3 regions of the Pseudomonas sp. CBS genome follow, and region 1 is predicted to be linked to each of the others. Evidence: predicted binding sites of a transcription regulator. Region 1 holds the regulator's gene; each other region holds the start of a gene.
The links. The regulator sigma-54, encoded in region 1, starts transcription at its own class of promoters, with help from an activator protein. The targets are predictions, from matches to a motif close to ANTGGCATNNANNTTGCTNT.
Positions count from the first base shown of each region.

Region 2: a site for sigma-54 is predicted at 6,333-6,352, ahead of NVB75_RS11050 (flagellar hook-length control protein FliK). Genes of this name have one in related genera too.
Region 3: a site for sigma-54 is predicted at 5,999-6,018, ahead of glnK (P-II family nitrogen regulator). Genes of this name have one in related genera too.

Region 1 covers NZ_CP102929.1:3,310,021-3,317,659, forward strand. Annotated here, with positions in the region: gene lptC (LPS export ABC transporter periplasmic protein LptC) at 1-264, shown strand, start outside; gene lptA (lipopolysaccharide transport periplasmic protein LptA) at 251-823, shown strand; gene lptB (LPS export ABC transporter ATP-binding protein) at 823-1,548, shown strand; gene NVB75_RS15040 (RNA polymerase factor sigma-54) at 1,733-3,226, shown strand; gene hpf (ribosome hibernation-promoting factor, HPF/YfiA family) at 3,302-3,607, shown strand; gene ptsN (PTS IIA-like nitrogen regulatory protein PtsN) at 3,620-4,084, shown strand; gene rapZ (RNase adapter RapZ) at 4,087-4,944, shown strand; gene NVB75_RS15060 (HPr family phosphocarrier protein) at 4,961-5,233, shown strand; gene NVB75_RS15065 (ZIP family metal transporter) at 5,272-6,165, opposite strand; gene NVB75_RS15070 (superoxide dismutase) at 6,197-6,808, opposite strand; gene NVB75_RS15075 (hypothetical protein) at 6,810-7,253, opposite strand; gene NVB75_RS15080 (aspartate ammonia-lyase) at 7,281-7,639, opposite strand, start outside.
Region 2 covers NZ_CP102929.1:2,488,529-2,496,167, reverse strand. Annotated here, with positions in the region: gene fliG (flagellar motor switch protein FliG) at 1-332, shown strand, start outside; gene fliH (flagellar assembly protein FliH) at 343-1,107, shown strand; gene fliI (flagellar protein export ATPase FliI) at 1,097-2,455, shown strand; gene fliJ (flagellar export protein FliJ) at 2,459-2,908, shown strand; gene NVB75_RS11070 (STAS domain-containing protein) at 3,095-3,400, shown strand; gene NVB75_RS11065 (fused response regulator/phosphatase) at 3,397-5,115, shown strand; gene NVB75_RS11060 (Hpt domain-containing protein) at 5,146-5,493, shown strand; gene NVB75_RS11055 (hypothetical protein) at 5,829-6,005, opposite strand; gene NVB75_RS11050 (flagellar hook-length control protein FliK) at 6,402-7,639, shown strand, end outside.
Region 3 covers NZ_CP102929.1:4,131,821-4,139,459, reverse strand. Annotated here, with positions in the region: gene NVB75_RS19065 (ABC transporter six-transmembrane domain-containing protein) at 32-955, opposite strand; gene NVB75_RS19060 (TetR/AcrR family transcriptional regulator) at 1,070-1,654, shown strand; gene NVB75_RS19055 (YifB family Mg chelatase-like AAA ATPase) at 1,641-3,137, opposite strand; gene NVB75_RS19050 (LysR family transcriptional regulator) at 3,235-4,143, opposite strand; gene cfa (cyclopropane fatty acyl phospholipid synthase) at 4,378-5,490, shown strand; gene NVB75_RS19040 (accessory factor UbiK family protein) at 5,543-5,803, opposite strand; gene glnK (P-II family nitrogen regulator) at 6,225-6,563, shown strand; gene NVB75_RS19030 (ammonium transporter) at 6,598-7,639, shown strand, end outside.

The sequences.
Region 1 (7,639 bases):
CGCGGCGAAGTCAACCCGGACGGCACCCAAGTGGAATTGATTGACTCGGTTCGCGTAGCCCGTACCGACGCCAAGGACCGCGAGACCATTATTACCAGCAGTCGCATGACCGTATTCCCACAGAAGCAATATGCGCAGACCGAGCAAGACGTTAGAATTGACGGCGCTGGCGGTGTATCGACTGGCAAGGGAATGAAAGCGTATTTGAAAGAAAGCAGGATACACCTGCTATCGAACGTAAGAGGACAGTATGAGGCTCGTTAAAACCCTCCCTATTTTGCTCGGCCTGGGCGCAGCACTGGGAAGCGTGAGCGCCTGGGCTCTGCCGAACGATAGCCAGCAACCGATCCACATTCAGGCTGACGATGCGCAGCTGGATGACAAGCAAGGTATCGCGACCTACACCGGTAGCGTGATCATCACTCAGGGCTCGATGAAGGTGACGGGTAACACCGTGACCCTGACTCGCACCCCGGCAGGTGATATCGACGTGGTCACTTCGGTGGGCAACCTGGCGTATTTCGAACAGCTGCAGAAAGTCGGCGACCCTACACCGGTCAAAGGCTACGGCAAGACGATCCAGTACCACGCCCAGCAAAACCGTATCGTGCTGATCGACCAGGCCCGCGTGATCAATGACGGCAACACCACCGACGGCGAAAAAATCGTCTATGACACGGTGAAGCAGATTGCCCAGGCCGGTCGTGCCACCGGTTCGAAAATCAGCACGCCGAAGCCGCGTATCGACATGGTTATCCAGCCGAAGCAGAAACCGGGCGCAGCCCAGCCGGCGCCGAAACCTGACGCGAAGAAGGCGAATTAATGGCAACCCTGAAAGCCCAGCATCTGGCCAAGGCCTATAAAAGCCGTCAGGTCGTGCGCGACGTCAGCCTGTCGATCGACAGCGGGCAGATCGTCGGCTTGCTCGGCCCCAACGGTGCCGGCAAGACCACCTGCTTCTACATGATCGTCGGTCTGGTGCAGGCCGATCAAGGCCGCGTCCTGATCGACGACCTGGACGTGAGCCACCAGCCTATGCACGGTCGTGCGCAGGCAGGTATCGGCTATCTTCCCCAGGAAGCATCGATCTTTCGCAAGCTGTCGGTGTCCGACAACATCATGGCCATCCTCGAGACCCGCAAGGAACTCGACCGTGCCGGGCGCAAGAAAGAGCTGGAAAGCCTGCTGCAGGAATTCCACATCAACCACATTCGCGACAACCTCGGCATGAGCCTTTCCGGCGGCGAGCGTCGTCGTGTGGAAATCGCCCGCGCCCTGGCCACTGCGCCGAAGTTCATCCTGCTGGACGAACCCTTCGCCGGTGTCGACCCGATCTCGGTCGGTGACATCAAGCAGATCATCCATCACCTCAAGGCCAAGGGCATCGGTGTATTGATCACCGACCACAACGTCCGCGAGACCCTCGATATCTGCGAAACCGCCTATATCGTGAACGATGGACAGCTGATTGCCGAAGGTGACTCCGCCACTATCCTGGCCAACGAACTGGTCAAGGAAGTGTATCTGGGTCACGAGTTCCGCCTGTAAACACGGTGGTATCAGGCCATTCGCCATGGAGCGCGGTAGTCAATAAAAACCTCAGTATTTTTATTGTTACCGCGCTCTAGGCAAAGCCCCCGATATCAGGCATATAATTTGCTTATGTTTGGCGCTCACGCGCCCTGTCGTGGATGGCGCATTGCGCCGGCGAATAAGGTGTTAAGCCCCTGCCATGAAACCATCGCTAGTCCTGAGAATGGGCCAGCAGCTGACGATGACACCGCAGCTGCAACAGGCCATCCGCCTGCTCCAATTGTCGACCCTGGACCTGCAACAGGAAATCCAGGAGGCCCTGGAGTCCAATCCGATGCTCGAACGCCAGGAAGAAGGCGACGACTTCGATAATGCAGACCCGCTGGCCGACAACATCGAGCAAAAGCCCAACCCCGACGTACAGGAACCCTCCTACCAGGAAACCGCCCCCACGGTGGATAACCTTGAGGAAGGCGAATGGAACGAACGCATTCCCAACGAGCTTCCCGTGGACACGGCCTGGGAAGACGTCTACCAGACCAGCGCCAGCAGCCTGCCGAGCAATGATGATGACGAGTGGGACTTCACCACCCGCACGTCCGCCGGCGAGAGCCTGCAGAGCCATTTGCTCTGGCAACTGAACCTGGCCCCGATGTCCGACACCGATCGCCTGATCGCCGTGACCCTGATCGATTGCATCAACAACCAGGGCTACCTGGACGAGACCCTTGAGGAGATCCTTGAGGCCTTCGATCCGGAACTGGACATCGAACTGGACGAAATCGAAGCCGTCCTGCACCGCATCCAGCAATTCGAGCCCGCCGGCATCGGCGCCCGCACCCTCAGCGAGTGCCTGTTGCTGCAACTGCGCCAATTGCCGGCCAAAACCCCCTGGCTGGCCGAAGCGCAGCGCCTGGTTACCGACTACATCGATTTGCTGGGCAGCCGCGACTACAGCCAGCTGATGCGCCGCATGAAGCTCAAGGAAGATGACCTGCGCCAGATCATCGAGCTGGTGCAGAGCCTCAACCCACGCCCGGGCTCGCAGATCGAGTCCAGCGAAGCCGAATACGTCGTGCCCGACGTCATCGTGCGCAAGGACAATGAGCGGTGGCTGGTGGAGCTGAACCAGGAATCGGTGCCACGCCTGCGGGTCAATCCGCAATACGCAGGTTTTGTGCGCCGCGCCGACACCAGCGCCGATAACACCTTCATGCGTAACCAACTGCAGGAAGCCCGCTGGTTCATCAAGAGCCTGCAAAGCCGCAACGAAACCCTGATGAAAGTCGCCACCCAGATCGTCGAGCACCAGCGCGGCTTCCTGGAATACGGCGATGAAGCAATGAAGCCGCTGGTACTGCACGACATCGCCGAGGCGGTGGGCATGCACGAATCAACGATTTCTCGGGTGACCACGCAAAAATTCATGCATACCCCACGGGGTATTTATGAGCTGAAATACTTTTTCTCCAGCCACGTCAGCACCTCCGAAGGCGGCGAATGCTCGTCCACGGCGATCCGCGCGATCATCAAAAAACTGGTTGCCGCGGAAAATCAGAAAAAGCCGTTGAGTGACAGCAAGATCGCTGGTTTACTGGAGGCACAAGGCATTCAGGTCGCCCGTCGAACCGTCGCCAAGTACCGCGAGTCCCTTGGGATCGCGCCTTCCAGCGAGCGTAAGCGTTTGATGTAACGGGCGGGCCATAGCGTTCCAGTGGCGGGTATTCCTACCCGCCGCTTTATGCACTGGCAACGAAGGAGAAGCTGTATGCAAGTCAACATCAGTGGACACCATGTAGAAGTCACCACTCCATTGCGCGAATACGTCGAGCTGAAGCTGAAGAAGCTTGAGGGCCATTTCGACAAGATCACCAACGTGCAGGTCATCATGAAGGTCGACAAGCTTCAGCAGAAAATCGAAGCGACACTTCAGATACCTGGTGGCGAAGTGGTCGCCAATGCCGAACATGAAGACATGTATGCATCAATCGACTTGCTCACAGACAAGCTTGACCGCCAACTTAAAAAGCATAAGGAAAAGCAGCAGAGCCTTCTTCAAGGCACTGGCCGCTAACACTCCCCACCCATGATCCGACTTGAAACCATCCTGACCCCCGGCCGTTCCCTCGTGAACGTGCCGGGCGGCAGTAAAAAGCGCGCCCTCGAACAAATTGCCAACCTGATCGGCCGCGAAGTGCCCGAAATGGATACGCAAGATGTGTACGAGGCTCTGATCGCCCGTGAAAAGCTCGGCTCAACCGGCTTTGGCAACGGCATCGCCATTCCTCACTGCCGCCTGCAAGGCTGTGAGTCTCCAGTCAGCGCCCTGCTGCACCTGGACGCCCCTATCGATTTCGACGCCATCGACGGCGCCCCGGTTGACCTGCTGTTTGTACTGCTGGTCCCCCAAGCCGCCACCGATGCGCACCTGGAACTGCTTCGGCAGATCGCCAGCATGCTCGACCGCAAAGAAGTTCGCGACAAACTGCGCAGCGCCCCCAGCAATGAGGCGCTCTACCAGGTCGTCCTGGATGAACAAAACGGGCAGTAATCATGCGTTTGATCATCGTCAGCGGCCGTTCCGGCTCAGGTAAAAGCACGGCCCTCAATGTTCTTGAGGACAACGGCTTCTATTGCATCGATAACCTGCCCGCTGGCCTGCTGCCTGAACTGGCGGAACGCGCACTGATTCATACCGAGCTGGCTCAACCGCTGGTCGCCGTTTCGATCGACGCCCGCAACCTGCCCAGCCACCTCACTCGTTTCCCGGAACTGCTCGAAGAAGTACGGGCCAAGCACATCCATTGCGATGTGCTGTACCTGGACGCCGATGAAGAGACGCTGCTCAAGCGCTTCTCCGAAACCCGTCGCCGCCACCCGCTGAGCAGCCCGCATCGTTCCCTGGCCGAAGCCATCGAGGACGAGACCAAACTGCTGGGGCCGATCATTGACCTGGCCGACCTCAAGATCAACACCACCAACCTGAACCTGTATCAACTGCGGGATGCGATCAAGCTGCGCCTGCTGAATCAGCCGGAGCCGGGTACCGCTTTTCTGGTGGAGTCGTTTGGCTTCAAGCGCGGCATGCCGGTGGATGCCGACCTGGTGTTTGATGTGCGCTGCCTGCCCAACCCGTACTGGAAGCCGGAACTGCGCGATCAGTCGGGGCTGGACAAACCTGTGGCCGATTACCTGGCGGCGCAGCCGGATGTTGAGGAAATGTTCCAGGACATCTCCAGCTACCTGCTCAAGTGGCTGCCGCGTTTTGCGGCCAGCAATCGGGCTTATGTCACCATCGCCATTGGCTGCACCGGCGGCCACCACCGTTCCGTCTACCTGACCGAACGCCTGGGCCAGGTGCTGCAACAAACCCTCAAGAACGTCCAGGTTCGCCACCGCGACCTCAGCTGAAAGGAACACCTCCGCGATGCCCGCTCTGGAAATTGAAATCATCAACAAGCTGGGCCTGCACGCCCGGGCCTCGGCCAAGTTCGTCGGCGTCGCCGGGCAGTTCCCTTGCCAGATTCGCGCCGGGCGCACTCCCGAAACCATGGTCGACGGCAAAAGCATCATGGCCATGATGATGCTCGCTGCGGGCAAGGGCACGAAGATTCATTTGAAGACAGAGGGCGAACAAGAGCAGGAAGCGATGGATGCGCTGGTGAAGTTGATCAATAACTACTTCGACGAAGGCGAGTAAACCCGCCTTCCTGTGACCGAGTGAAGCCGGATTCGGCTTCACCCCAACGCCGTATCCATCACCATCATCAAGCAAAACCCGATGCACAACCCCAGGCTGGCAAGCTTGTCATGGCCATTGCGCCGCGACTCGGGAATGACTTCGTGAGTCACCACCAACAGCATTGCCCCGGCCGCCAGTGCCAGCCCCAACGGCAACAGCACCTCCGCCAGGCTTACCAGCCAGGCACACAGCACCGCAAACACCGGTTCCACCAGGCCTGACGCCGCACCGATCAGGAACGCCTTGACCCGCGACATCCCTGCCCCGGCCAATACCAACGCAATCACCAGACCTTCCGGCACATCCTGCAAGGCAATGCCCATGGCCAGGCTGTCAGCATCAGGCATGCCGCCGCCCGCCGAGACCCCCACCGCCATGCCTTCGGGAATGTTGTGAGCAATGATGGCGAACACAAAGAGCCAGATGCGCGGGGGTATCACCGGATGTTCCGGGCTCCCCACCAGCATTTCCGGGCTGGCGCCGGAGACCTTGCGATCCACCAGATACAGCCCGAATGCGCCCAGCATGATGCCGAAGCTGATCAAGCCGCTGGCGGCCCAAGGCGTCAGGCCGAGGCTTTCAGCCGCCGCGATACCCGGCACGATGAGCGAAAACGCCGTCGCTGCCAGCATCACCCCGGCGCCGAAGCCAAGCAGCGTGTCGCTCACCGCCAACGGCATCCGGCGGATCACCAGTACCGGCACGGCGCCCAAGGCGGTGCCAAGCGCGCAAATCGCACCACCTTGCAAGGCCCGCAGGATGCGGGGTTCCAGGTCAAGCCAGGCCAGCCCTTGGGCCACCAGCAATGCAGTTCCTGCCAATAGCAGCAGCGAGCCAAACGCATAACGAAACATCCGCACGCTGCTGATCGCCAGTGTTTCAGTGCCCATAGTCGGCCTTAGATCTTGTTATGGAGGAGTTTCAGCCCAGCGCCGCCTGGTAGCGTCCGGCAACTTCCGGCCAGTTGATGACGCTGTAGAACGCATTGATGTATTCCGGACGACGGTTCTGGTACAGCAGGTAGTAAGCGTGTTCCCAGACGTCCAGGCCGAGGATTGGCGTGTTGCCGTTCATGAGCGGGCTGTCCTGGTTGCCGCTGCTTTCCACCACCAGGGTCTTTTGCGGGGTCACGCTCAACCACGCCCAGCCACTGCCAAAACGGGTCAAGGCAGCTTTGGTGAACGCCTCCTTGAACGCATCGAAACCGCCCAACTGTTCATCGATGGCTTTGCCCAGCGCACCATCCGGTTTGCCGCCGCCTTTGGGCGACATCACTGCCCAGAACAACGAGTGGTTAGCGTGACCGCCGCCCTGGTTGATCACCGCCGCCCGCAGCTTTTCCGGCAGTTGCTGGACGCTGGACACCAGCTTCTCCACCGGCCAACCGGCAAACTCGGTGCCTTCAACGGCCGCGTTGAGGTTGTTGATGTAGGTCTGGTGGTGCTTGGTGTAGTGGATCTCCATGGTTTGCGCATCAATATGCGGTTCAAGGGCATCGTAGGCGTAAGGCAGGGCCGGCAAGGTGTAGGACATATCAATGAGCTCCATAAAAAGGGCTGTTGCGGGTCGACGCATCCGATGGCGCCACGTTGCTGCCCAGCAGGCGGTGGGTACGCGGGTACTCACCGTGGTCGCTGATGAAATTCAGCAGTTCGACGTAGGTCTTGCTGCTCTGGCGCAGGGCCGCCTCCCGCAACTGCGGGTTCAGGCGTGTGTCCTGCATGGTCTGCAACAAGCGCTGGTGAATGGCGCAGAGGTATTCCGCGCTTTCTTCCGGCTGGTTCAGGCGCAGATGCAGGTCGGCCAGGTTGTGATGAGAAATGACGCAAGCCGCCACCGCTTCGTCGGCATCCGCCCAGCGCTCAAACAACACTTGAGCCAGGGCCAGGGCTTGCAGATAGGCCTCGCGGGCATCTACCAGCTCGCCCGCCATAAAGCAGCGATTGGCCCGTTCGATCGTGCGTTTCCAGTGCTCCATGGTGAGCCTCCAAAGCAGGGTCGGTGATTACACGCCGCCGGCCGTGAGCTTTTCCGGATCCAGCAGGATTTCCAGTTGGCTGCGGGGCAAGTCGGTGTGTTCGAGCGCCACGTCAATCACCGGGCGGCCTTGTTGATAGGCCTTCTTGGCGATTTCGGCGGCCTTTTGGTAACCGATGATCGGGTTGAGTGCGGTCACCAGGATCGGGTTGCGTGACAGCGCTTCCTTGAGCTTGGCTTCGTTGACCTTGAAGCTGGCGATGGCCTTGTCGGCCAGCAGGCGGCTGGAGTTGGCCAGCAATTCCAGGCTGCTGAGCAGGTTCTGGGCAATGATCGGCAGCATCACGTTGAGTTCGAAGTTGCCGGACTGGCCGGCGATGGTGATCA
Region 2 (7,639 bases), 820 kb from region 1:
ATACCCTGTCGGTGCAGATCGAAGACCTCATGTTCGTGTTCAACAACCTCTCCGATGTCGACGACCGTGGCATCCAGGCGTTGCTGCGTGAAGTCTCCTCCGACGTGCTGGTGCTGGCCCTCAAGGGTTCGGACGAAGGCGTCAAGGAAAAGATCTTCAAGAACATGTCCAAGCGGGCTTCCGAACTGTTGCGCGACGACCTCGAGGCCAAGGGCCCGGTGCGCGTCAGCGACGTGGAGACTGCGCAGAAAGAAATCCTCACCATTGCCCGCCGTATGGCCGAAGCCGGAGAAATCGTTCTCGGTGGGAAGGGCGGCGAAGAAATGATTTAAGGCGCCACGCATGTCGAACAAAGATGAGACGCCCAGCGATCTGATTCGCGCACGGGACGTCGGAGGGTTCGACGTCTGGTCGCTGCCCAGTTTCGACCCGCATCGCCCGGAGCCAGAACCCGAGCCGGTAGAAGAAGCTCCGGCCGAGATGGAAGAAGTGCCGCTGGAAGAAGTCCAGCCACTGACCCTGGAAGAGCTCGAAAGCATTCGTCAGGAAGCCTACAACGAAGGTTTTTCCACCGGTGAGAAAGACGGTTTTCGCAGCACCACCCTCAAGGTCCGTCAGGAAGCCGAGGCGGCGCTGAGCGTCAAGCTGGCCAGCCTGGAAACCCTGATGGGCAGCCTGTTCGAGCCCATCGCCGAGCAGGACTCGCAGATCGAAAAAGCCATGGTCGGGCTGGTGGAGCACATCACCCGCCAGGTGATTCAGCGCGAATTGGCCCTGGATTCCACGCAAATCGAAAGCGTGATGCGCGAAGCCCTCAAGCTCCTGCCCCTGGGCGTCGGCAACGTGCGGCTGTACATCAACCCTCAGGATTTCGAACAGGTCAAAGCCCTGCGCGAGCGCCATGAAGAAACCTGGCGCATCGTCGAAGACGCTGCGCTGCTGCCCGGTGGTTGCCGGGTCGAGACCGAACACAGCCGCATCGACGCCACGGTGGAGACGCGCATCACCCAGATCATGGCCAAGCTGTTTGACCAGTTGCACGAGCAGGCGCTGCACCCGGCCGAGCCGGACTTGAGCGTCGAGCTGGACACCCCCGATGCGCCTTGATCGCACCAGCTTCGCCAAGCGCCTGGGTGCCTATGCCGAAGCCACCGAGTTGCCGGGCCAGCCGATCCTGGAGGGCCGCCTGCTGCGCATGGTCGGCCTGACTCTGGAAGCCGAAGGCCTGCGCGCCGCCATGGGCAGCCGCTGCATGGTGATCAATGACGACAGCTACCACCCGGTGCAGGTCGAAGCCGAAGTGATGGGCTTTTCCGGCAGCAAAGTATTTCTGATGCCCGTCGGCAGCGTTGCCGGCATCGCCCCCGGCGCCCGAGTGGTGCCCCTGGCGGATACCGGCCGCCTGCCCATGGGCATGAGCATGCTCGGCCGGGTGCTGGATGGTGCCGGTCGCGCCCTCGACGGCAAGGGCGGGATGAAGGCCGAAGACTGGGTGCCGATGGACGGCCCGACCATCAACCCGCTCAAGCGCAACCCCATCAGCGTGCCGCTGGACGTGGGCATTCGCAGCATCAACGGTTTATTGACGGTGGGCCGCGGCCAGCGCCTGGGCCTGTTCGCCGGTACCGGCGTCGGTAAGTCGGTGCTGCTGGGCATGATGACCCGCTTTACCGAGGCCGACATTATTGTGGTGGGGCTGATCGGCGAGCGGGGTCGCGAGGTGAAGGAATTCATCGAGCACAGCCTCGGCGAAGAAGGCCTCAAGCGTTCAGTGGTGGTCGCCTCACCGGCGGATGACGCGCCGCTGATGCGCCTGCGTGCCGCGATGTACTGCACACGCATCGCCGAATATTTTCGCGACAAGGGCAAGAACGTCCTGTTGCTGATGGACTCCCTGACCCGTTTCGCCCAGGCCCAGCGGGAAATCGCCCTGGCCATCGGCGAGCCGCCGGCCACCAAGGGCTATCCGCCGTCGGTATTCGCCAAGCTGCCCAAGCTGGTGGAGCGTGCCGGTAACGCTGAAGCTGGCGGGGGGTCGATCACTGCGTTCTACACCGTACTCTCCGAGGGCGATGACCAGCAGGACCCGATTGCCGACTCGGCGCGGGGCGTGCTCGACGGGCACATCGTGCTGTCCCGGCGCTTGGCCGAGGAAGGGCATTACCCGGCCATCGACATCGAAGCGTCCATCAGCCGGGTGATGCCGTCGGTGGTCACGCCTGAGCACATGCTGCGGGCGCAGCACTTCAAGCAGCTGTGGTCGCGTTATCAACAGAGCCGCGACCTGATCAGCGTGGGCGCCTACGTGGCCGGCGGTGATCGCGAGACCGACCTGGCGATCGCCCTGCAACCGCAACTGGTGACCTACCTGCGCCAAGGCCTCAACGACAAGATCAGCATGGGTGAGAGCGAGGCGCACCTGGGTAGTATCTTCGCTCCGGCACCCGGCGGATAAACCATGGCCAATACCCGAGCCGCACGCCTTGCCCCGGTGGTGGACATGGCCGAAAAAGCTGAAAAGACCGCCGTCCAGCGCCTGGGTTACTTCCAGGGCCAGGTTCGCCTGGCGGAAAGCAAGCTGGGGGATTTGGAGCGCTTTCGCGGCGAGTACCAGCAACAGTGGATCGAGCGCGGCAGCAAGGGCGTCTCCGGCCAATGGCTGATGGGCTACCAGGGCTTTCTCAACCAGCTGGAAACCGCCGTCGGCCAGCAGCGCCAGAGCCTGGCCTGGCACCAGGCCAATGTCGACAAGGCCCGCGACAGCTGGCAACAGGCCTACGCCCGGGTCGAAGGCCTGCGCAAGCTGGTGCAACGCTACATCGACGAAGCCCGCGCTCTGGAAGACAAGCGCGAGCAGAAGTTGCTCGATGAATTGTCCCAGCGTCTGCCCCGCCAAAACCCCTATTAAGCACGCCGCCGCCCCCTGTAGGAGCGAGCTTGCTCGCGAAGGTCATCAACGATAACGCGGGGCAATCAGAATTTACGCGCTGGTCTTGCGTTCTTCGCGAGCAAGCTCGCTCCTACGTGGATTTGCCCACTTGCCCATCACCTGCTAAACCTTGTTGCACATTGCCAATGACAAGGAAGCAGTCGAATGTCAGTCGAATCAGAAGTGTCCCTGGATGGGAAGAAAGCGACGATCACCGTCAAGGGTCGATTCGATTTCGGTAGTCACCAGGCTTTTCGTGATGCCTACGAAAAGTTCTACAAGGTGCCCGAGATCTACGTGGTGGACTTGAAGGAAACCACCTACATGGACAGCTCGGCACTGGGCATGCTCCTGCTGCTGCGGGACCATGCCGGCGGCGACGATGCCGAAGTGCAGGTGGTCAACAGCAACTCCGACGTGCGCAAGATCCTCGCCATCTCCAACTTCGACAAACTGTTCGACCTCAGTTGAGCGTCCTGGCCCCGGTCCTCGAAGCGCTGACGGTATTGATCGCCGAAGACAGCGCCGCCGACCTTTTGTTGCTGTCGAGCATCGTGCGCCGTCAGGGCCACCAGGTACTGACCGCCAGCAACGGTGAGGAAGCTGTGGACGTGTTCATCCGCGAGCGGCCGCAACTGGTGTTGATGGACGCCCTGATGCCGGTCATGGACGGCTTCGAGGCGGCCCGGCAGATCAAGCAACTGGCGGGGGAGGCGCTGGTGCCGATCATCTTCCTCACCTCCCTGCGCGAGAGCGAAGCCCTGGCCCAGTGCCTGGATGCCGGCGGCGACGACTTCCTGGCCAAACCCTATAACCAGGTGATCCTGGCGGCGAAGATTAACGCCATGGACCGCTTGCGCCGCTTGCAGGCCACGGTGTTGCAGCAGCGCGACCTGATCGCCCGGCACCACGACTACCTGCTGCAGGAGCAGCGGGTGGCAAAGGCGGTATTCGACAAGGTCGCGCATTCCGGCTGCATCAACGCCGCGCCGAATATTCGCTACGTGCAATCGCCCTACGCGCTGTTCAACGGTGACCTGTTGCTGGCGGCCTACACGCCGTCGGGCGATATGCATGTGCTGCTGGGGGACTTTACCGGTCATGGTTTGCCGGCGGCGGTCGGCGCGATGCCGCTGGCGGAAGTGTTCTACGGCATGACGGCCAAGGGCTACGGCCTGGCGCAGACCCTGCGGGAGATGAACGCCAAGCTCAAGCGCATCCTGCCGGTGGACATGTTCTGCTGCGCCACCTTGCTGTGCCTCAGCGCGCAACGCCGGGTGGTGGAAGTGTGGAACGGCGGCATGCCTGAGGGGTATGTGCATGACCTCGCCACCGGCAAGCGCACGCCGCTGGTGTCGCGGCATTTGCCATTGGGTGTGCTGACGGCCGAGGCGTTTGATGACCGCACTGAAGTCTGGCCGATGGCGCTGGGCGACCGGGTGTTTTTGCTGTCGGATGGTGTACTGGATACTGCGGATGCTCAGGAGCAGCTGTTTGGCGCCGAGCGTTTGCAGCAGGTGTTTGCGGCCAACCGTGAGCCGGACCGTTTATTCGAGGAGATCGAGCAGGCCCTGGCGGCTTTTCGCGGCGAAGTGCGTGATGACGTCAGCATGGTGGAGATCAGCTTGCAGGCGGGGGAGGCGTTGCGTTCGCCGTCGATGGTGTATTCCGACAGCGGCCAGTCGTCGCCGCTGGATTGGTCGGTGAGCTTTGAGTTTCGTGCCGAGACGCTCAAGTCCTACAACCCGTTGCCGTATTTGTTGCAATTGCTGTTGGAGGTTCATGGGCTGCGGGAGCATAGCGGGGCGTTGTATAGCGTGATGGCGGAGTTGTATTCCAACGCCCTGGAGCATGGGGTGCTGGGGTTGGATTCGCGGCTCAAGCGTGATGCCCAGGGGTTTGCGGCGTATTACCGCGAGCGTAATGAGCGGCTGGCGCGGTTGGACAGTGGGTTTGTGCGGGTGCATCTGGATGTGGTGCCGACCGGGGAGGGTGGGTGTCTGACTTTGCGGATCGAGGACAGTGGGTCGGGATTTGATGTGGAGAAGGTGCTGGCCAGGCCGCTGGATGTTGACCGTCTGTCTGGTCGGGGGTTGAGCCTGGTGCGGCAGTTGAGCAGCGATGTAGGCTGGTCTGACGGCGGGCGGTGTGTGCGCGTGGAGTTTTCATGGAAGGCTCTGGCATAATCCGCCGATTCTTGATCAAGGAGCGAACAAGTGGCAGAGATTCATCTGGACCCCGATGTGCTGACTGGCTTGCAGGAGGTCATGGAGGGCGAGTATCCGAAGTTGCTCGACACTTTTCTTGATGACTCGCAGAAGCGGGTGGAGGCGCTGCGCCGGGCTCGGGATGATGCCAAGGCGTTGGGGCGGATTGCGCATAGCTTTAAGGGGAGTAGCGGTAACCTTGGGGCGGTGCGGTTGGCTGAGCTTTGTCAGTTGCTTGAGGATACGTCGGCCAAGCCTGTGCATGCTGACCTTGGGGGGTTGGTGGACGAGATTGACCAGGAGTTTTCGCTGGTGCGGCCGTTGTATGAGCATGAGCGGGAGCGGTTTCAGCTTTGACGCTTTTGGTGTGTATATCCGTTATTTAGGTAACGGCCGCCTATGGTTCCGCTCTTACAGCGGGTCACTTTGGAAAAGCCCCAAAGTAACCAAAGGGCTCTGCCCCGCCTGTCGGCACCTCGCCTAGGCTCGGTGTTCCCTCACTCCGGCACCGCGAAGCGGGCCGCCGCGACGGGCCATCCATGGCCCGGCGCGGCTAAACCGGCGTCCTGCCGGTTTACCCGCTCCGCACTGCCTGCGTTCGGCCTCGGGCTGAATGGGGCAGTCAGATCAAAATCAAGATCAAAAGCAAAAGCACAGCGGCCTCCCGGCCGGCTTGAGTGTTGAAAAGCAAATCAAAAGCTAAAGCGGGCACGGTCAAAAATGTGGGAGCGGGCTTGCTCGCGAAGGTCGTTAACGATGACGCTGGCATCCTGGATGAACGCGGCGCTCTCAGGTTTTTCGCGAGCAAGCCCGCTCCCACAGAAAAGCAGATCTGTTTTCGCTCTGGTTTTTGCTTTTGCTTTTAACACTCAAGCCGGCCTGTAGGCCGCTGTGCTCTTGATCTGCTTTTGATCTTGATCTTAGGCGCCCCGTTAAACCACGCTGGCCGAACGCAGGCTTTGGAGCGTGGGTAACCTGGCAGGACGCCAGGTTAGCCGTCCTGGGCCAGGGATGGCCCATGACGGCGGCCCACGGTCCAAAGCCGGAGCTCGGGCACTCCGAGCCTAGGCGAGGAGCCGAGTGGTGGGGCAAGAGCCTTTTGGTTACTTTTGGGCTCCTTTCAAAAGTGACCCGCTGTAAGAGCGGAACCAATAGAAGCCATCACCCAAATAACGGATATACACCCAAAACCAAAACCTGGCCCAACTCTTGCTCTACCTCCTGTAACCGCACCCTCGACCCCTGTGCGGCGGAGACTCTTATCTATGGCAATCACCCCGAATTCGCTTCTTCAGGCGGCCCCCGCGGCCAAGCCTCAAGCGCCCGCTGCCAATCCACCGGCAGTGGCTGCGGACCCGCGGGACAAGGCCCCGGGCTTCGCTCAGGTGTTCGCCAAGCAAGCCCCCGCGCCCTCGGCAAAACCCTCTGACACCACCACCCGGTCGACCCGCGACAAGCCTGCGGACGCCAGCACCAAGCCCGCCGCCAACAACGACAAGCCTGCCGCCGGCACTCCATCGGTTGCCGATAACGGCAAGAATTTGCCTGCCACCCCGCCGGCCAAGCCCGACACCCCGGACACCACCGCCAAGACCGACGACCCGGCCCCGGCAGACGACCCCACCCTGGCCCAGCAACCCCCGGTCGACCCCGCCGTCGACCCGGCGCTGATGGCCGCGGTAGTCCCCGTTCCCGTCCCGGCAACGCCAGCGCCCGTCGAAACACCGGCACCGGTCGCGGCGAAAGACGATAAGGCCCAGCCAGTGGTAGCGCCACCCGTGGCTGCCACCGACGACGCCAAGCCCGCCTTCGACCCCGAAGCCGACCCGCTGGATGCGATGCCCGCCGTACGCCTGGCCATGGAGCAGGGCGGTCACGTGTCCGCCAGCAGCCAGACCCCAGCCAAAGGCACGCCGGCCCCGACCCAGGATCAGCCAACGGCCGCGCAAAACTTTGCCACTGGCCTGGCCAGCATGGTCGATCAGCAAGCGTCCAAGGACAGCACCGACCAGGGCGGCGACAAAGCCTTCAGCGGCCTGATCGATGGCGGTCTCAAGGACCTGAAAGATGCCCGCAGCGACACCCGTGTCGACGATTTCGCCAACCGCCTCGCCGCGCTGACCCAGGCCGCCACGCCGAAAACCGCGAATGCCCTGCCACCGGTGGCCAACGCACCACTGGCCATGCACCAGAGCGGCTGGACCGACGAGGTGGTGAACCGGGTCATGTACCTGTCCAGCGCCAACCTCAAATCGGCAGAGATCCAGCTGCAACCCGCTGAACTGGGCCGCCTGGATATCAGCGTGAAAATGTCCGCTGACCAACAGGCGCAGGTCACTTTCATGAGTGGCCACGCGGTGGTTCGTGAAGCGTTGGAAAGCCAGTCGGGCCGTCTGCGGGAGATGTTTGCCCAGCAGGGCATGGGCCAGGTCGACGTTAACGTGTCGGACCAGTCCCGTGGCTGGCAGGGTCAGCAGGGCCAGGACCCACAACAGCAGAACCA
Region 3 (7,639 bases), 820 kb from region 1:
GCTTGCCCGCGATGACGGAGGATTCGACGCCTCAAACGTCGGATCGGTCGCCCAGCCCCGGGTCCACACGCTTGCCAATGTCCTTGAGTCGCGCCAGTTGGTCGACCATCCCTGGCGCTTCATCCAGGCTGCTGACAAAGGTCCACAGGTAAGTCATCACCGCATACACGTGGCCCGCCTTGACCGCCGGCGACAGCGCCAACTGGCTGATGGCGACCACAAACAGCAGTGCCGCCAGCGTACCGATAAACAGGAACGCGGCAGCCTCGCGGTCCGACAGCCAGATCCGCAGGCGTGACAACACCTGGTAGTGCCGCCGCAAGGTCAGCGCGCCGACCTTTTCCACCAGGCCGATTTCCTTTTCCAGGCGGTCATTCAAGCGCTCATGCAGCTCCTGATTGCGCCGGGCGAAACGTGGCAACAAGGTCGTGCACAGCACCAGCGCCGTCAGGCACGCCAGGCCGATCCACGGCTCGATCACCAGCAGCATCACTGCCGCACCGACGATCGACACCAGCGCCGTCGCGATGATTGGCACGTGTTTTTCGAAAAAATCCACAAAGTCCCGTGCCAACACCACCCGCGCCGCTGCCCGTGAGGTGCTGTGGTTTTGCAGGCGCTGGTTGAGAATCACCGGCACCGCCAGGTCCGCGTAGATACGGGTGAAGGTGCGTGTATCCAGCGCCCTTCGCGCCGCCCCGACCACCCAGAACGCCAGTACCACGGCGGCGTAGAACAGCGCGCTGCCGGCGTCGCCGCGGATAATTGAGTCCACCGCGAACCCGGCAAACAGCGGGTAGGCCAGCAGCAACGCGTTTTCCAGGGCCACCAGCGACAAGGTGCAGAACAGCTTGCCGGGATAGGCCCTGGCGATCGCCTTGAGGGTTTGGCTGGCGGATTGTTGTCCGATCTTTTTGCTTTCTTCGATCAGAATTTGCGGTGTTACGGATGACATGGGGTGCACCAAGGGTGAGATAAACGCTAGTATTGAGCGACTGCTCAAGTATCCTTGAGCGATCGCTCAAAAAGCAAGCGCCGTCGATCTGCCGGTGCCTGAAGGAAAAGCCTCATGTCGCGTATCGACCGTAAAGACCAGATCATCGCCGCCGCCCTGGAGCTGTTTCGCAGCAAAGGCTTCGCCGATGTTTCCACCCGCGACTTGGCGGAGCACGCCGGGCTGTCCCGCAGCCACGTCTATCACTACTTCAGCGACTGGAAAGAACTGCGCCGCGAAGCGTTTGTGCGGTTTGCCAACGAGCAACTGGACGAGGTGCGGGTGCCGCTGGAGGGGCTGCCTCCACTGGAAGCACTCGAAGGTTTCCTGCGTGACTGCTTGCCCTCCACGGCAGATGCCGGGTGGGCGTTGTGGCTGGATGCCTGGGACGAAGCCATGCATGACGAGCCATTCGCCGAGGCTTACCTGACGATCAACGCCCAATGGCAAGCGATGCTCGCGGAGATCATCGAGCAAGGTGTGGCGGCCAAAGTGTTCCACTGTGAGTCGCCCAAACGAGCGGCGCGGCAGCTCTTCGCCGTGGCCATGGGGTATGCCGATGACTTGATGCTCAAACCCTCCGTTGAATCGGCTGAGGCGGCGATGGGGGAGGTGATGGAAGTGGCCGGGTTGCTTCTGACTTTACCTAGGACGCGCTAGCGGGGCGGTACTGCAAGGCTTCCGCCAGATGATGGCGGGCTATGGCTTCCACCTGTTCCAGGTCGGCCAGGGTGCGGGCGACCTTGAGCAAACGATGCGCCGCCCGCAGCGACAGTGTCAGGCGTTCGCACGCACTCTCCAGCCAGCCTTCATCGGCCTTCGCCAGCTTGCAGTGCTGGCGTAGCCCCGGCAGGTCGAGAAAGGCATTGGCGCAGCCCTGGCGCCGTTGCTGACGCTCCCGGGCCTCGGCCACGAGGGCGGATGCGCTGGCGGTATCGTCGCCTGACTGTTTGCCCGGGTTCAGCGCAGTGCTTTCCCGGGCGACGGTCACGTGCAGGTCGATCCGGTCCAGCAGCGGCCCCGAGAGCTTGTTGCGATAGCGCTGGATCTGCTCCGGCGTGCAGCGACAGCGCCCACTTGGCTCGCCCACATAGCCGCAAGGGCAGGGATTCATCGCCGCCACCAACTGGAAACGCGCCGGGAAACTCACCCGGTCGCGGGCGCGGGCAATCACAATATGCCCGGACTCCAACGGCTCACGCAGCACCTCCAGGACCTTGCGATCAAACTCCGGCAGTTCGTCGAGAAACAACACACCATGATGGGCGAGGGTGATTTCCCCCGGCTGCGGTTTCGAGCCGCCGCCTACCAGCGCCGGGCCTGACGCCGAGTGGTGCGGCTGGCGAAACGGCCGGTGCGGCCAATGGCTCAGCGGCGCCAGGCTGACCACTGATTGAATCGCCGCCACCTCCAGCGCTTCCTGTTCACTCAAGGGCGGCAACAGCCCCGGCAGACGGCTGGCGAGCAAGGTCTTGCCGGTGCCCGGTGGCCCGCTGAGCAACAGGTTGTGGGCGCCCGCGGCGGCAATCAGCAGTGCGCGTTTGGCTGCCAGTTGGCCCTGCACTTCACTGAGGTCGGGATAGGGTTTGTTCAAGTACATCAGGCCACTGGAAACGAAGGGTTCGATCGGCACGTGACCGTTCAGGTGCGCCACCACTTGCAGCAGATGATCCACCGCAATCACCTTCAATCCCGAGGCCAGGCACGCCTCTTCCGCATTGGCCCGAGGCACTATCAAGGTGCGCCCGGCCTTGCGCGCCGCCAGCGCTGCTGGCAATACCCCTTTTACCGCCCGCACCTCGCCTGACAGTGCAAGCTCTCCCAGGCATTCCACGTTATCGAGGGTCAGCGCCGGTACCTGCACACTGGCGGCGAGAATCCCCAGGGCAATCGCCAAATCAAAACGCCCACCGTCCTTGGGCAAGTCGGCGGGCGCGAGGTTGAGGGTGATGCGGCGGGAAGGGTATTGCAGCGCAGAATTGAGAATGGCACTGCGCACGCGGTCTTTGCTTTCCTTGACGGCGGTTTCCGGCAGGCCTACCAGCGTCAGCGAAGGCAAGCCGTTGGCCATGTGCACCTCGACAGTGACGGCGGGGGCTTCAACGCCAATCTGGGCGCGGCTGTGGACGATGGCGAGGGACATGCTCGTTCCTTGAGATGAGTGGCCGCTTCCTGCGGTTTTTCAAGGGTAGCCCAGCGCCGGCGCAACGCAGCGGTGAGGTTTTACAGAACGTATCGGGTTACTGGCTGGGCGGCGGCACACACAAAAACTCCTTCGCCAATGTCAACCACGCCTGCGCCGCAAACGACAGCTTGCACTGGCGCCGCCACGCCAGCATCAGCCGCCAGTTCAGCGCGGGCGACTGTATTTCCGCGATGCTGAATTGGTTGGCATCAAGGGTGTCGCAGAACGCCCGGGGCAGCAGGGTGATGCCCACGCCCAAGCGCACCAGGGAGGCGATAAAGTCCCATTGGCTGCTGCGGCCGCTGATACGCGGCTCAAAACCGGCCAGGGCACAGGCATCGAGTACGAATTGGTTCAGGGTGAAGGTGTCATCGTAAAAGATGAATTCGCAGGATTGCAGTTCGCTCAGCTCTACCGAGCTGCGTCCCTGCCAGGGCGAATCATGGGGTGCGAGCAGGCACAGTGGCGATTCGAACAAGGGCATGGATTCGAATTCGGACCAGATGTCCGCCACGCGCGGCGAGTCGAGGATGGTGCCGAACTCCAGGGTGCCTTGGCGCAGGTCCTGAATGGTGACGTTGCCGCCGCTTTCGAACAGTTTCAGTTCGATCTTCGGGTAGCGGGCGTGATATTCCGCGAAGATCGGTGCCAGTGCGAGGTGAGTAGAGGGCGACAGTCCCATGCGCAGGGCGCCGCGTTCGACTTGCTGCAAGTCTTGCAGCTCCACGGTCATCTCATCGTGCAGTGCGATCATTTCCTTGGCGCGCTTGAGCACAATTTCACCGGCGTCCGTCAGGGTGAAACGTTTTCCCATGCGGTCCAGCAGCCTCAAGCCAAGGCTCGTTTCAAGTTGCTGCACCATTTTGCTGACCGTTGGCTGGGTCAGGTGCAGCTTCACGGCGGCTTTGGTAAAGCTCTGCTGGTCCACGACTTCTACGAAATAACGAAGCGCCCTGATGTCCATTTTGCATTCCAATTTCGCATGGTTTTCATAAGATTAATTCATTATATCTTTAAAAAATGGCTGGATAAGATTTGTTACATCTGTTCCCAGCCAGCGTTCCCGGTGATGCCTTGAGGGCCATGCCAGACGCTTCCATGGCCAGATTTCTCGCAGTGTATGAATCAAAGGCAACGCTATTTCTGGAGAGCAATTGTGCTTAACAAAACGCGTCATTCTTTTTCCGGTTCTGATGAGATGTCTCAGGGAGCGCGCTTCGTTAAGGAGTTGCTGGCGCAGGCGCAGATTGAGGTAAACGGGCCGTCGGCTGCGGATATGCAACTGCACCACAGTGCTACGTTCGACCTGGCCCTGGCCAAAGGCAACCTTGGCCTTGGCGAGGACTACATGGATGGCGGTTGGGACGCCGAGGCGCTGGATGAGTTTTTCTACCGCCTCATGCGGTCCGGGGTGATCGACCAGGCCAACCCGGCCACCTTGTTGTTTCACGCGTTCAGCTCCCGCTGGCTGAACCTGCAAAACAAGAAGCGCGCCTGGCAGGTCGGCGAGGCGCACTACGACCTCGGCAATGACTTCTACGCGCGCATGCTCGACTCTCGCATGACGTACACCTGTGGCTACTGGAAAGATGCCACCACCCTGGAACAAGCGCAGTTCGCCAAGCTGGACCTGATCTGTAAAAAGCTCGGTCTCAAGCCGGGCATGCGCGTGCTGGATATCGGCTGTGGCTGGGGCAGTTTCATGAGCCATGCTGCCGAGCACTATGGCGTGGAGTGCGTGGGTGTGACCATCTCCAAAGAGCAGGCGGAGTGGGGTCGCGCCAAGTATGCACATCTGCCGATCGAGTTTCGTCTGCAGGACTATCGGGATATCGACGAGCAATTCGACCATATCGCCAGCGTCGGCATGTTTGAGCATGTGGGGCGCAAGAACCATCGGGCGTATATGGAGGTGGCCAATCGCTGCCTGAAGGACGACGGGCTGTTCCTGTTGCACACCATCGGCAAGAACCAACGCAACAGCACGCCGGACCCGTGGATCGACAAATACATCTTTCCCAACGGGGATTTGCCCTCGATCGGGCAGATTGGCGACGCCATGGACGGGTTGTTTGTTGCCGAGGATTTGCACAACTTTGGCGCCGACTACGACAAGACACTGATGGCCTGGTGCGAAAACTTCGAATTGGCGTGGCCGGACTTCGCCGAAACCTTCGGGCGGCGTTTCTACCGGATGTGGCGCTATTACCTGCTGTCGTGTGCAGGGGCGTTTCGCGCGCGGGATATCCAGTTGTGGCAGTGGGTATTGTCGAAGAAGGGCGTTGTCGGCGGGTATCAGCGGGTGAGCTGAGGGTTACAACGGTTTAACGGGGACAGGCGAAACCTGCCCCGGTTGGGCCGGTTTATTCGGCGGCGGGCGTCAATCGCGCTTCCAGCTCCGCCACCTTGGCCTCAAGGCTTTCCAACCGCGCCCGAGTGCGCGCCAACACCACCATCTGGCTATCAAACTCTTCCCGGCTTACCAGGTCCAGCTTGCTGAAACCGCTTTGCAGCAGCGCCTTGAACTGGCTTTCAATTTCATTGCGTGGCAGCGGCGTGTCGCTGCTGAACAGGCGGGAGGCGTGGCCGCTCAGGGCGTCGAGGAGGTCTTTGGGCGCGAGCATGGGAAATCGTCCGGAAAATCTGTTGGCCGGCAGTGTATCACGCAGCGTCTATAGTCATTTCCAGCAGCGGCGGCGCACGCTTTTCGCGCATGTGGCCGGGCGGTCACGCACCGTTTTCGTGCGTATCTTCGCAGCAACGGCGCCCGGGAGGTGGGCACAAGCGAACAAAGGACTGATTTCAGTGATTTTTACGGAGCTGGCAAGCTTTCTGCTTAGACGATCATGACCCATGCACTGATGCAGTCGCTGTGACGATGCAGTGCGCCGACGGAGCGGGGTAGGTGTTTCGTCACCAGTGGTTAGCGAGCGTCGCAATGGCAAATGCCAAGGCGACGAAGCGTTACAAAGCCAGGCACTGCGCTTAGACTTGAGACGGGTTTGTTTTCCTGGGGCAAGTCCACCAATTCGGGAGAGAGTTTTCATGAAGCTAGTCACTGCCATCATCAAGCCGTTCAAGTTGGACGATGTACGCGAGTCACTGTCCGAGATCGGCGTGCAGGGCATTACCGTTACTGAGGTCAAAGGCTTCGGTCGGCAGAAGGGTCACACCGAGCTTTATCGCGGCGCGGAATACGTGGTCGATTTCCTGCCAAAGGTGAAGATTGATGTCGCCATTGACGACAAGGATCTTGACCGGGTTATCGAGGCGATAACCAAGGCCGCCAACACCGGCAAGATCGGTGACGGCAAGATCTTCGTGGTCAATCTGGAACAGGCTATTCGCATCCGTACCGGCGAAACCGATACCGACGCAATCTAAGCCGCCAAACCCCAACGCCCCAGGAGAAAACAATATGACTCTGCGTAAATTCGCAGGGCTCGGAGCCCTGTTGTCCATCGTAATGCCAAGCCTGGCCATGGCGGCAGACGAAGTGGCTGCTCCAGTCCTCAACTCCGGCGACACCGCTTGGATGCTCACATCCACTGCGTTGGTGCTGTTCATGACCATTCCAGGCCTGGCGCTGTTCTACGGCGGCATGGTTCGCTCCAAAAACATTCTTTCCGTGATGATGCAGTGCTTCGCCATCACCGGCTTGATCACCATCCTGTGGTTCGTCTACGGCTACAGCATGGCGTTCGACACCACCGGGATGGAAGCAGGCGTCGTCAACTTCAACTCGTTTGTGGGTGGCTTGTCCAAACTGTTCCTCTCGGGTGTGACCCCGGCCAGCATCACCGGCCCGGCGGCGTTGTTCCCTGAAGCCGTGTTTGTGACCTTCCAGATGACCTTCGCGATCATCACCCCGGCGCTGATCGTCGGTGCGTTCGCTGAGCGTATGAAGTTCTCCGCGATGCTGATCTTCATGGGCGTCTGGTTCACCCTGGTCTACGCACCGATTGCCCACATGGTGTGGGGCGGTCCGGGTTCGTTGCTGGGCGACTGGGGCGTGCTGGACTTCGCAGGCGGCACCGTGGTGCACATCAACGCCGGTGTGGCTGGCCTGGTGGCGTGCATCGTGCTCGGCAAGCGTAAAGGCTTCCCGACTACCCCAATGGCACCGCACAACCTCGGTTACACCCTGGTGGGCGCGGCCATGCTGTGGGTTGGCTGGTTCGGCTTCAACGCAGGCTCCGCTGCTGCGGCCAACGGCACTGCCGGCATGGCGATGCTGGTTACCCAGATCGCTACCGCGGCTGCTGCGCTGGGCTGGATGTTCGCCGAGTGGGTCACTCACGGTAAGCCAAGCGCTCTGGGCATCGCCTCGGGTGTGGTCGCTGGCCTGGTGGCAATCACTCCAGCCGCCGGCACCGTGGGCCCGATGGGCGCCCTGGTGATCGGCCTGGTTGCCGGTGTGATCTGCTTCTTCTGCGCTACCAGCCTCAAGCGCAAGCTGG